DNA from 2 places in the Nonomuraea sp. NPDC049480 genome. Region 2 is predicted to be linked to the other one. Evidence: riboswitches for the same ligand, from Rfam matches in the RefSeq annotation. Region 2 holds a riboswitch; the other holds the start of a gene.
The links. Region 2 has a riboswitch for S-adenosylmethionine ahead of thrC (threonine synthase). Riboswitches for the same ligand answer to the same signal wherever they lie in the genome.
Positions count from the first base shown of each region.

Region 1: it holds a riboswitch for S-adenosylmethionine, as region 2 does, so the genes downstream of both, ACIBX3_RS47230 (GNAT family N-acetyltransferase) here and thrC (threonine synthase) in region 2, are expected to answer to the same signal.

Region 1 covers NZ_JBITMD010000025.1:115,454-121,123, reverse strand. Annotated here, with positions in the region: gene ACIBX3_RS47245 (hypothetical protein) at 1-465, shown strand, start outside; gene ACIBX3_RS47240 (hypothetical protein) at 465-2,591, shown strand; gene ACIBX3_RS47235 (DUF6653 family protein) at 2,603-2,740, opposite strand; SAM riboswitch class I at 2,801-2,887, shown strand; gene ACIBX3_RS47230 (GNAT family N-acetyltransferase) at 2,896-3,504, shown strand; gene ACIBX3_RS47225 (ribbon-helix-helix protein, CopG family) at 3,555-3,821, opposite strand; gene ACIBX3_RS47220 (flavin reductase family protein) at 4,285-4,956, shown strand; gene ACIBX3_RS47215 (NUDIX hydrolase) at 4,933-5,448, opposite strand; gene ACIBX3_RS47210 (calcium:proton antiporter) at 5,533-5,670, shown strand, end outside.
Region 2 covers NZ_JBITMD010000021.1:130,518-136,187, forward strand. Annotated here, with positions in the region: gene groL (chaperonin GroEL) at 1-1,086, opposite strand, end outside; gene ACIBX3_RS43565 (cold-shock protein) at 1,418-1,618, opposite strand; gene ACIBX3_RS43570 (MoaD/ThiS family protein) at 1,862-2,137, opposite strand; gene thrC (threonine synthase) at 2,161-3,396, opposite strand; SAM riboswitch class I at 3,410-3,551, opposite strand; gene ACIBX3_RS43580 (RNA polymerase sigma factor) at 3,631-4,185, opposite strand; gene ACIBX3_RS43585 (trehalose-6-phosphate synthase) at 4,217-5,641, shown strand; gene ACIBX3_RS43590 (hypothetical protein) at 5,646-5,670, opposite strand, start outside.

The DNA.
Region 1 (5,670 bases), on a different contig from region 2:
GCCGAGGCCGTGCTGCTGGCGACCGGCCTGTCCCGCGTACGCACTCCCGGCCATGCCGCGGGCGAGGTCGAACGCCTCACCGCGCTGACCGGTCACGCCGACCCCCGGCTCCTCACCCTGGCTCGCGCCTGGGCGGCCGAGAAGCTGACCGAGCAGGACCCGCCGTTCCGGATGGCGCTGCTGCGGCAGCTCACGAGAGCGGCCAGGGAGTGGCTGATCGACTGCTGGCTCGTCGCGCGCGCGAGCCGCGACGAGCAGGCGGCGTTGCTGGAGATCGCGATCCGGCTCCGGGGAGCCGGCGTGGTCGACGCAGCCCTGGAGGAATGGGCGCATTCGGTGGCCGGCAGCAGATCGCCGTTCGGACCCGTGGACAGCCGGTTCAAAAAGGACCCGGAGCTGTCCGAGGGTCTGCGGGACCTCATGAAGCCGCGACGCCGGAGGCTCCTGCGGCGAGAGGACACCTGATGTGGTTCCTGGCCTTCGCCGTCATCGCGTGGGTGGTCGCGGTGATGCTCGGCGCGTTCGTCGCCATTGTGCTCTACCCCCTGGTCCTGCTGGGCAGCACGCTCGTCGCCGTGGGCATCTACCTGATGCAGGCGCGGGCGATCCTGGTGCCCGACTCCGCCGCGGGCCTGTCACCGGTCCCCCCGCCGGGCACCGGCACGGGGCGTGATCCGGCCTTCCCCCACTACCTGTCGTCGCAGGTGTGGAAGGACTGGCGGGCGATCCTGCGCACCACGGCCCCGGCGATCGGCAACAAGGCGGACAGGGCGCTGCGCAGCGTCAGCAGCGCCCTGGTGAGCGGCGAGCAGGCGTGGTTCCTGTTCCCCGTCTGGCTCGGCGTCTGCGGCGGGATCGTGTCGGCCATCGTCCCCGTCGCCGTGATCGGCGTGCTGATCATGGGGGTCTACGCGGTGACGGTCGCGCTCGGCATGCTCGCCTGGCTGGCCTGCGTGGGCGTGCTGCGGGCCGTGGAGCAGGTGTTCATGCTGGTCAAGCGGATCCTGCAGACCTGCCCCTACCCCGGCTGCTACGCGCGGTTCACGCTGCCGGTGTACGCGTGCTCGACGTGCGGGCGCAAGCACGCCAGACTGCGGCCCGACCTGAACGGGGCCGTCCGGCACGTCTGCGAGTGCGGCACGCGGCTGCCGACGATCGTCCCGCTCGGCCGCTACCGCCTCCAGGCGTACTGCCCCCACTGCGATCGCCTGCTGCCGACCCGCGTCGGGCGGGTGCGCATCGAGCCGCTGCCGTTCGTCGGCGGGCCCGACGCGGGCAAGACCACGTTCATGGCCATCGGAGTGGACGCGATCCACGGGGCGGTGACCGCGGCGGGAGGCCGCGCCCTGTTCGCCGACAAGAGCGACGAGCAGGCCTTCCGGCAGCTCCGCAGGGAGTTGTCGTCGGGGAGGATCAGCAAGACGCTGCCCAACCTGCCCAAAGCGGTGATGCTGGACGTGGAGCTGCCGGGCAAGCCCGGCGGAAACCGGATCCTCTATCTGTTCGACCCGTCCGGCGAGCACTACACCGGGGCAAGCAAGGTCGAGGAGATGCGCTACCTGGCGCACGGCGAGGCGCTGATCCTGGTCATCGACCCGTTCGCGCTGCCGGACGTGCAGGACCACCTGCTGGAGTCCGAACGGCAGGCGCTGGACGCGAAAGGGGTCGTGCTGTCACGCGAGGACCCCGCCGACACCTTCACCCGGCTCCGCAACGAGCTGGCCACCCGCGCCGACGGCGGAAAACAGCGGCGGGTCGCGGTCGTCCTCACCAAGGCGGACCTGCTGCGGGCAACCACCTCCGGGCACGGTGTCGAGGATCTGCCCGGCTGGCTCACGCTCATGGGTCTGGGCAACCTCGTACGTGAGCTGAACCACCAGGGCGCGGAGGTCCGCTACCTGGCCTCCGGCCTGCCGCCCCAGGGCACGCAGATCGCCGAGCTGCTGGGCTGGCTGAGCGGGCTGCGGCTGAACGGGCGCCTCGCCGAGGGGAGGAACACCGGCGAGTTGACGGCGGGCGACGCGCGACGTCCGTGGGAGACCAAGCCACGTCCCCTCGGCAGCCTCCCGCTGAGCTATCTGATCTTCCGCCGGGCGCTGGCCGGTGCCACGGTGACGGCCTCCGCCGCGATGCTGGTCCTGCTCAGTCTGCTCCTGCTGAACCTGTGGCTGCCGGCCGACGGCTCGGCGGTGCCGGAAGCGGCGGCCGCCCCGCAGCTTGTGGCGGCGCCCATCGGGAAGTCGCTCGCCGGGACCTGGAAGGGCACCGTCCACCAGAACGGCGCCAAGGACTACCACGTCACGCTCACGCTCACCAAGGGCGCGACGCTCGGCGAGCGGGCCGGCAAGGTGGCGTACCCCGACCTGAAGTGTTCCGGGACCGTCACACTCGAACCGGCCCACTCCACTGGCGTCACCGTGGTCAGGGAGCAGATCACCGACGATCCCCAGCACAGGTGCGTGCCCACCGGGTGGATCACACTGAAGAAGACTTCTTCCGGGAAGGTCGACTACCGATGGTTCAGGAGGCTGGAGGACGTCTCCCAGGGAGTGACTCCCGACGCCGTCGCAAACTTGATCAAGAAGACCTGACGGCTTTCCGTTCAGTGGACGGCGCCGAGGCGCTTCTGCTCCTCGTACAGCAGCCCGAAGCGGTCGATACGCCACAGCCGGCCGAGCACCACCAGCGTGGCGCCGAACACCGTCGGCCAGATCTCCAGCGTGACCAGCTGGAAGGTCAAAGTGGAGAAGCCTCGCCGTTGACGTCTCTTCGCGTGGTCGTGCATCATCGCCACACCGAGATTTCATCCAGAGGATCCGAGGGACCTGGCCCTACGACGGTCCGGCAACCTGCCGAGGCAAGGTGCCAATGCCAGGAACGATGAGGAGGGTTCCGATGAGTGTGCGGCTCGACGTTCCGGTGTTGTGCGGATCGCTCGTACGGCTGGAGCCGCTGCACCCACGGCATGCGGGGGATCTGGCGCGGGCGGCGGAGGAAGATCGGTCCGCCTACGGCTTCACCCTGGTGCCGAGGGCCGAGGAGATGGATGCATACGTCAAGGCGCAGCGGGAGCGTGCGGGGCTGACGCCGTTCGCGCAGGTGCGGGTGGCGGACGGCAGGGCCGTGGGGTGTACGGCGTACTGGGATCTGCGGACGTGGCCGGGGCGGCCCGAGCTGCAGGCGGTCGAGGTGGGCTGGACGTGGCTCGCGGCGTCGGCGCAGGGGACCGGGATCAACGCCGAGGCGAAGTTCCTGCTGTTCACGTATGCGTTCGAGGCGCTCGGGGTGGTGCGGGTCGATCTCAAGACGGATGCCCGCAACCTGCGGTCGCGGCGGGCCATGGAACGGCTCGGCGCCCGGTTCGAGGGAGTGCTGCGTAACTGGTCGCCCTCGTGGGCGCCGGGCGAGGAGGGGAAAGTGCGGGACTCGGCCATGTTCTCCGTGATCGCTGAGGAGTGGCCGGAGGTCAAGGCGGCCCTGATCGCTCGCCTCACCCGTCCATAGGGGTCGTCCTCAGGAGCGCGGGCTCGACGTCGAGCCCGCGCTGTCCGTGTTCAGAGGATGAGCACTTTTCTGGGGGTTCCATCGGCTTCGACCACGGCGAGCTCGTGGCCCTGCGACAGCTGGTCTTCGACGAATTTCCAGATGGTGATGGCCTGGCGGATCGCCTCCGTGAAAGACAGACCTTTGCGCTCGGCCAGGGTCTTGAACGTATCGGCGGTTTCGTGGCTCAAATTTACCGAAAGCCGGACGAAATTCGAGTTGTTGGTCCTTTCGGACTGGTCGAGCCGGCTGTTCCTGGTTGCGGACTCACGCGTCATGGTGTCTGGTCTCCTGGCCCTTCGGCGGCGGTGGGGGCACGCGGAGTGAGGGGGTTCTGATTTGCTCCGGCGTCTTGATGGTGGTAGTCGGGTTCATCGTAGGTGCCTGGGTTATGCACACTGGTTTTCCAAGTGGTGCGGGTCAAGCCCATACGCCCTGCATACGGCTCTCCATAAATCAGCCCCAAAGTCTTGGCTGATGGAGGAAAGAAAATGAGTGAAGTCAGTCGATCGCCGAGCGCCGGAGGGCGATCGGAGTCCTCCGGAGTGCCCGCATCCTGGGTTCCGCGTTCCTGCCCGCGCAGGCCTGGAGCCAGATGAAGCCCGAAGTGGCCGAGGTGCGGTTCTGGGTGTTCCAGTCAGGCGGCGTCATGGGCGGCTACCTCTTCGCCGAGAAGAGACTGAAATAGGGGGTCCGATGGCCGCCAGCGCAGTGCTGTGACGAGCGGCGACAGTGGTGCGCATGAGCATCGTCGTGGACACGCACACCAGCATCGAACCGAACATCCTCTACTTCGGCACGCCGGTGGTACTGATCTCGTCCATGAACGAGGACGGAACCCCCAACCTCGCCCCCATGTCGTCGGCCTTCTGGCTCGGCTGGCGTGCGCTGCTGGGGCTCGGCGCGCGGGCCAAGACGGCGCAGAACCTGGTCAGGACCCGGGAGTGCGTCCTGAATCTGCCGTCCGACGCCCTCGCCGACGCCGTCGACCGGCTTGCGCTCACCACCGGGTCGGATCCCGTCCCGGAGCGGAAGCAGGAGCGGGGATATCGGTACGTGCCGGACAAGTTCCGGCGGGCCGGGCTGACCGCCACGCCCTCCGAGACGGTGGCGCCGCCACGGGTGGCCGAGTGCCCGGTCAGCATGGAGGCCGTGGTGGAGGCGGTGCATCCGGTGGGCGATGACGGTGGGGTGCTGGCGTTCGAGGTGCGGGTGCAGCGGGTCTGGGTGCACGAGGAGATCCGGATGGCGGGGACTGACGATCGGATCGACCCCGACGCGTGGCGGCCGCTGATCATGAGTTTCCAGAAGCTGTACGGGCTGGGGCCGCAGGTGCGTCCGTCCACGCTTGCCCGGATTCCCGAGCGGATGTACCGGCCGGACGAAGATCTAGAGCGAGCCCACGTCGTCTAGCAGCACCAGCCACGTGCGGTGCCCGCACAGGCGCTCGATCTCCTTCCGGGGCAACCAGTCGGCGTGCGTGCTCTCCGAGCCGGCCGGCGGGCGGGTCGGGGCGCCAGGACCAGGCAGAACAGCCCGGAACATGGCCATGTACGTCAACGACGCGTACCGGTAGTCGGCGGGCGGCGGGTCCAGGAGTTCGATGCGCTGCCAGGCGAAGTGCGACAGGGCGGAGACCGGCAACCGCAGGCCGGTCTCCTCGTGCAGCTCGCGTACCGCGGCGTCGATCGCGCTCTCACCGGGATCGAGGTGGCCGCCCGGGATGTCCCAGCCGCGCCCCACCCGATCCACGCACGTCATCAGCGTCCTCCCGAGGCTGTCCGAGACGAACGCGAAGGCCGACGTGGTGTGATCCGCGGGCGGGAGCTCGCCGGAGAGGATGACGTCCAGGCGGTGTGCCACGGGGATCCAGGGCACGGTGGTCGTGGCGATCAGGTGGGTCATCAAGCCACCTTCATTCCCCCTTAAAACGGATGTCAAGGCATGATCAGGGTGAAACTCGTATCGAGATAGGAGAGCCCCCTGTACATGATCCGTAACGTTGCGAGGTTGTGGACCGTTCTCATCCCCGCTCTGGCGCTGCTCGCGCTGGGGCTGACCTGGGGCCGCGAGCTACCGGCCGTGCTGGTGATCGTCGTGGCCCTGCTGCTGGCCGGCGCGGTGCTG
Region 2 (5,670 bases):
CTCACGGTCGTAGTCGGAGTCGGTGCGCTCGATCTCGGCGCGGATCTCGTTGACCCGGCCGGAGATCTGCTCGGCGTCACCGGCGCCGTCGACGATCGTGGTCTCGTCCTTGGTGACGACGACCTTGCGGGCCCGGCCCAGCAGGTCGAGGGTGGCGCTCTCGAGCTTGAGACCGACCTCCTCGGCGATGACGGCGCCACCGGTCAGGATGGCGATGTCGTTGAGCATGGCCTTGCGGCGGTCGCCGAAGCCCGGGGCCTTGACGGCCACGGAGCGGAACAGGCCGCGGATCTTGTTGACGACCAGGGTGGCCAGGGCCTCGCCCTCGACGTCCTCAGCGATGATCAGCAGCGGCTTGCCGGACTGCACGACCTTGTCGAGCAGCGGCAGCAGGTCCTTGTTGGCCGAGACCTTGCTGTTGACGATCAGGATGTACGGGTCCTCGAGCACGGCCTCCATGCGGTCCGAGTCGGTGACGAAGTACATCGACGTCATGCCCTTGTCGAAGCGCATGCCCTCGGTGAGCTCGAGCTCGAGGCCGAAGGTGTTGCTCTCCTCGACGGTGATGACGCCTTCCTTGCCGACCTTGTCCATCGCCTCGGCGATGAGCGCGCCGATCTCGGGGTCGGCGGCGGAGATGGAGGCGGTGGAGGCGATCTGCTCCTTGGTCTCCACATCCTTGGCCAGCTTGGAGAGCTCCTCGCTGACGCGCTCGACGGCGGCCTCGATGCCCTTCTTCAGGGCCATCGGGTTGGCGCCGGCGGCTACGTTGCGCAGGCCCTCGCGTACCAGCGCCTGGGCGAGCACGGTGGCGGTGGTGGTGCCGTCACCCGCGACGTCGTCCGTCTTCTTGGCGACTTCCTTGACCAGCTCAGCGCCGATCTTCTCCCACGGGTCCTCGAGCTCGATCTCCTTGGCGATGGAGACGCCGTCGTTGGTGATCGTGGGAGCGCCCCACTTCTTCTCCAGCACGACGTTGCGGCCCTTGGGGCCCAGGGTCACCTTGACGGCGTCAGCGAGCTGGTTCATACCGCGCTCGAGACCGCGCCGGGCGTCCTCGTCAAACGCGATCATCTTGGCTGCCATAAGGCTAGACCTCCCAGATACAGGGTGGCTTGTCCTGGACCGAGCCGACGCCCGCGACGGCACGAGCCTGCATCTCCGTTCGGCAGACCCCATCGTCTCGATCCGAGTTCGCTGGCACTCTGCCACACAGAGTGCCAACGAACTGTTTAGCACTCTACCCTGTCGAGTGCAAGCTAAGGACTCACCGCCCGGGGTTCCCGCCCAGGTCAGTCCGTCTGTACGGCGGGCCGCTCACCGCACGGCCCGCCGTAGATCGACGAAACGAGGCTGGCAGGACCGCACGGACTGCGCTGCCGCGCGATGCCTACCGGGTGCAGACCAGTGACGAGAATCAGACCGAGCGGACAGACTCCGCCTGTGGTCCCTTCTGGCCCTGCGTGATCTCGAACTCGACGCGCTGCCCCTGTTCGAGAGATCGGTACCCGTCCATCAGGATCGCCGAGTAATGGACGAATACATCCTTACCACCGTCTACCGCGATGAAGCCGTAGCCCTTGTCCGCGTTGAACCACTTGACGGTGCCCTGCGCCACTTCCGACTCCTCTTACTGGGCTCACGGATCTCGCCCATTCCACCGCGAGACCCGTAATCGCATGACTTAAGGAAAAATCAAGCCAGACGATCGCCCTCGACCATACCTGTGGCACGGGGTTTGGCAACAGAGTCAATCCGCAAACGACGCATTTCTTCGCAGAGAAGGTCGTTCAATGTTGAATTAGGAGGAAAAGGAGAAGGCGCCCACTGGGGGCGCCTTCAAGGATGTGATCTATCGCACTCAGCCGCCGGCGACTGCCGGGATGATGGAGATCTGAGTGCCTTCCGGGGCGGGAGTGTCGAGGCCCTGAGCAAATCGGACGTCCTCTTCCCCAACGTAAACGTTGACGAAACGTCGAATCTTGCCCGATTCATCGAGAATTCTCGCGCCGATCCCCGGGTAGTCGGAGTCGAGCTTGGCGAGCACGTCACGAAGAGTCGCGCCCTCGCCACTCACTTCCGCGTTCCCCCCGGTGTACGTGCGGAGGATGGTGGGAATCCGCACCGAAACGCTCATGGTTATCTCGCCTTTCCTGATTGTCAGACAGCCGCGCGGAACGCGTCGAGAGAGGGCCGGATCACGGCCGTGGGCTTGGCATCGTCGCCGGTGATGGCGTCGAGCGTCTTGAGCCCGTCGCCGGTGTTGAGCACCACGGTCTCGGCCTCGGGGTCGAGCGACCCCGTTTCGACGAGCTTCTTGAGCACGCCCACGGTAACCCCGCCCGCGGTCTCGGCGAAGATACCCTCCGTCGAGGCCAGGAGCTTGATCGCGGCCACGATCTCGGGGTCGGTGACGTCCTCGACGGCCCCTCCGGTGCGCCGGGCGATGTCCAGCACGTACGGCCCGTCAGCGGGGTTGCCGATGGCCAGCGACTTGGCGATGGTGTCCGGCTTGACCGGCTGGACCACGTCGTGCCCAGCCTTGTACGCCGCCGACACCGGCGAGCAGCCGGCCGCCTGCGCCCCGAAGATCTTGTACGGCGTGTCCTCGACCAGCCCCAGCGCCACCAGCTCCTTGAAGCCCTTGTCGATCTTCGTGAGCTGCGAGCCGGAGGCGATCGGGATGATGATCTGCTGCGGCAGCCGCCAGCCGAGCTGCTCGGCGATCTCGTACGCGAGCGTCTTGGAGCCCTCGGCGTAGTACGGCCGCAGGTTGACGTTGACGAACCCCCACTTGTCGCCCAGCGGGTCGCCGATCAGCTCCGAGCAGAACCTGTTGACCTCGTCGTAGGTCCCGTCGATCCCGATCAGCTTGCCGCCGAACACCCGGGCCATGGCGATCTTGGCTGCTTCGAGGTTGGAGGGGATGAACACGCAGGCGTCGAGCCCGGCCCGCGCCGCGGCCGCCGTCACCGCGCCCGCGAGGTTGCCCGTGGAGGAGCAGGAAAGTGTGTGGAAACCGAAGTTGCGCGCCGCCTCGACGGCGATGGCGACCACCCGGTCCTTGAAGGAGTGGGTGGGATTGCCCGAGTCGTCCTTCACGTACAGGGACTTGATGCCGAGCGCCCGCCCGAGGTTGCCCGCCTTGACCAGCTTGGTCCAGCCCGGGTTCATGTTGGGCTTGCTCGCCACGTCGACCGGCACGGGCAGCAGCGAGCGGTAGCGCCAGATGTTGGCGGGACCGGACTCGATGTCCGCGCGGGTGACGGTGCCGAAGTCATAGGCCGCCTCGAGCGGCCCGAAACACTCCAGGCAGGCGAAGCTCGGGCCGAGGGGGTAGCGCGTGCCGCACTCGCGGCAGGAGAGAGAGGTAGCAGGACCAAAGTCGAGCGACATGAAGCGAGGCCTTCCCTCATCTTCGCCCGCGGCCACCTTGACCGCGAACCGGAATTGGCACCTTGTCCCGGTCGGCCTCGCCAGGTCGCGAGTCACAAGCCGGGAGGGTTGCCGGGGCTTCGCAGGGCCGGTCCCTCCACCCCTCTGGATGAGCAATATGCAGTTGTTGAAATGGACTCTACCCGCTCAAGGAGGCTCGATTACCACCCGTCTCAAAGTATGAGACGGATGGTCTCAGCGATAATCCTCTCCGAGCACACCCTGCACGTATTTGCGCGCCTGGTGAATGCGGGATTTGGCGGTCCCCAGGGGGATGCCGAGCTGCTCGGCCACCTCGTTGTAGTCGAGCTGGACGATGTCGCGCAGCACCAGCGCCTGCGCCAGGTCGGGCTTGTCGGCCTCCAGCGCCTCCATCGCGTCGAGCAGGTCGAGGCGGGAGCCCGCGATCACGCTGACCCGCCGCACGTCCGGCTTCTGCATGGGCAGCTCGTCGGAGGTCTGCTCGGCCGCCCTGCGCTTCAGCGACCGGTACGTGGTCCGCGCGCAGTTTGCCGTGACGATGTGCAGCCAGGTGCTGAACCTGGCCCGCCCCTCGAAACGCCCGATGTTGCGGGCCACGGCCAGCAGAGTGTCCTGGGACGCCTCCTCGGCGTCCTGGTGGTAGGGCAGGATCCGGGCGCAGTGACGCATCACATCGGGCTCGATCCTGGCCAATAGCTCGCCGAGCGCGCGATGATCTCCGGCTGCGGCGGATCGGGCGAGTTCCTCGGTTAGCTCATCTAGCGCCATAGCTGGGATCCTATGATCGAAGGGAGACTCGATGAACAGCGTCCTGGTGGCCTCGAACAGAGGGCCTGTCTCCTTCACCGTCTCCGACGACGGCGAGCTGACCATGAAACGTGGCGGAGGCGGCCTGGTGTCCGGGCTGTCCGGCGTGGCCAAGAAGGACGGCGTCCTGTGGGTTTGCGCGGCGCTGTCCGACGACGACCGCAGCGCCGTGCGCCTGTCCCCGGGCGGCCGGATCGACCACGCCGGCTACGACACCGGGCCGTTGCGGATGCTCGACATCCCCGCCGCCACGTTCCACCGCGCCTACAACGCCGTGGCCAACTCCACGCTGTGGTTCGTCAACCACCTGCTCTATGACATCCCCAACTCGCCCAAGTTCGGCACCAGGTTCGAGCGTGAGTGGGAGTCCTATCGTGACTACAACGGGGCGTTCGCGCTGGCGCTGGCCGAGGAGGCCGGGCACGGCGCGCGCGTGATGGTGCAGGACTACCACCTGACGCTCACACCGGCGATGCTCCGGGCCGAGCGGCCGGACCTGCGCATCGCGCACTTCAGCCACACCCCGTGGGCGCCACCCGAATACTTCTCCCTGCTGCCCGACGAGGTGGCCCGCGAGGTCCTGGAGGGCATCCTGGGGGCCGATCACGCCGGGTTCCTGACGGGAAGGTGGGCGGGGGCGTTCATGGACTGCTGCGAGGCGCTGCTCGGCGCCGAGGTCGACCGCGTGGCCCGCAGCATCACCCACGCGGGCCGGACGACCCGGATCGGCGTGCACAGCCTCGGCGTGGACGGCGCGGCGCTGTGGGAGCGAGCCTGCGAGCCCGACGTCGAGTCGCACATGGCCGCGATCAAGGAGCAGGTCGGCGACCGCAAGCTCATCGTCCGCATCGACCGCACCGAGCTGTCGAAGAACATCGTGCGCGGTCTGGTGGCGTACGGCGAGTTCCTGGAGGCGCATCCCGAGTGGCACGGGCGGGTGGTGCATCTGGCCTTCGCCTATCCGAGCCGGCACGACCTGCCCGAATACCGCGAATACACCGCCTCGGTGCAGCGCTGCGCGCAGGCGATCGAGGACCAGTTCGCCACCGAGGACTGGGACCCGCTCATTCTCAACGTCAACGACGACTACCCGCGCTCGCTGGCCGCGTACCGGATGGCCGACGTGCTGCTGGTCAACCCCATCCGCGACGGGATGAACCTGGTGGCCAAGGAGGGCCCGGTGCTGTCGCCGCGCTGCGCGCTGGTGCTCTCGCGCGAGGCGGGCGCGGCGGCAGAGCTGGGCCCGCACGCGATCGTGGTCAACCCCTACGACATCAACGGCACGGCCGCGGCCCTGCACCAGGCGCTGATCATGCCCGAGGACGAGCGCAGGGCGCGCCGCGACAAGCTCTGCGCCGCGGCCACCGCCCTGCCGCCGCAGAAGTGGCTCGCGGCCCAGCTCGACGCTTTGGCGTGAGCGCTCACTTCCAGTCGGCGTACTTGAGC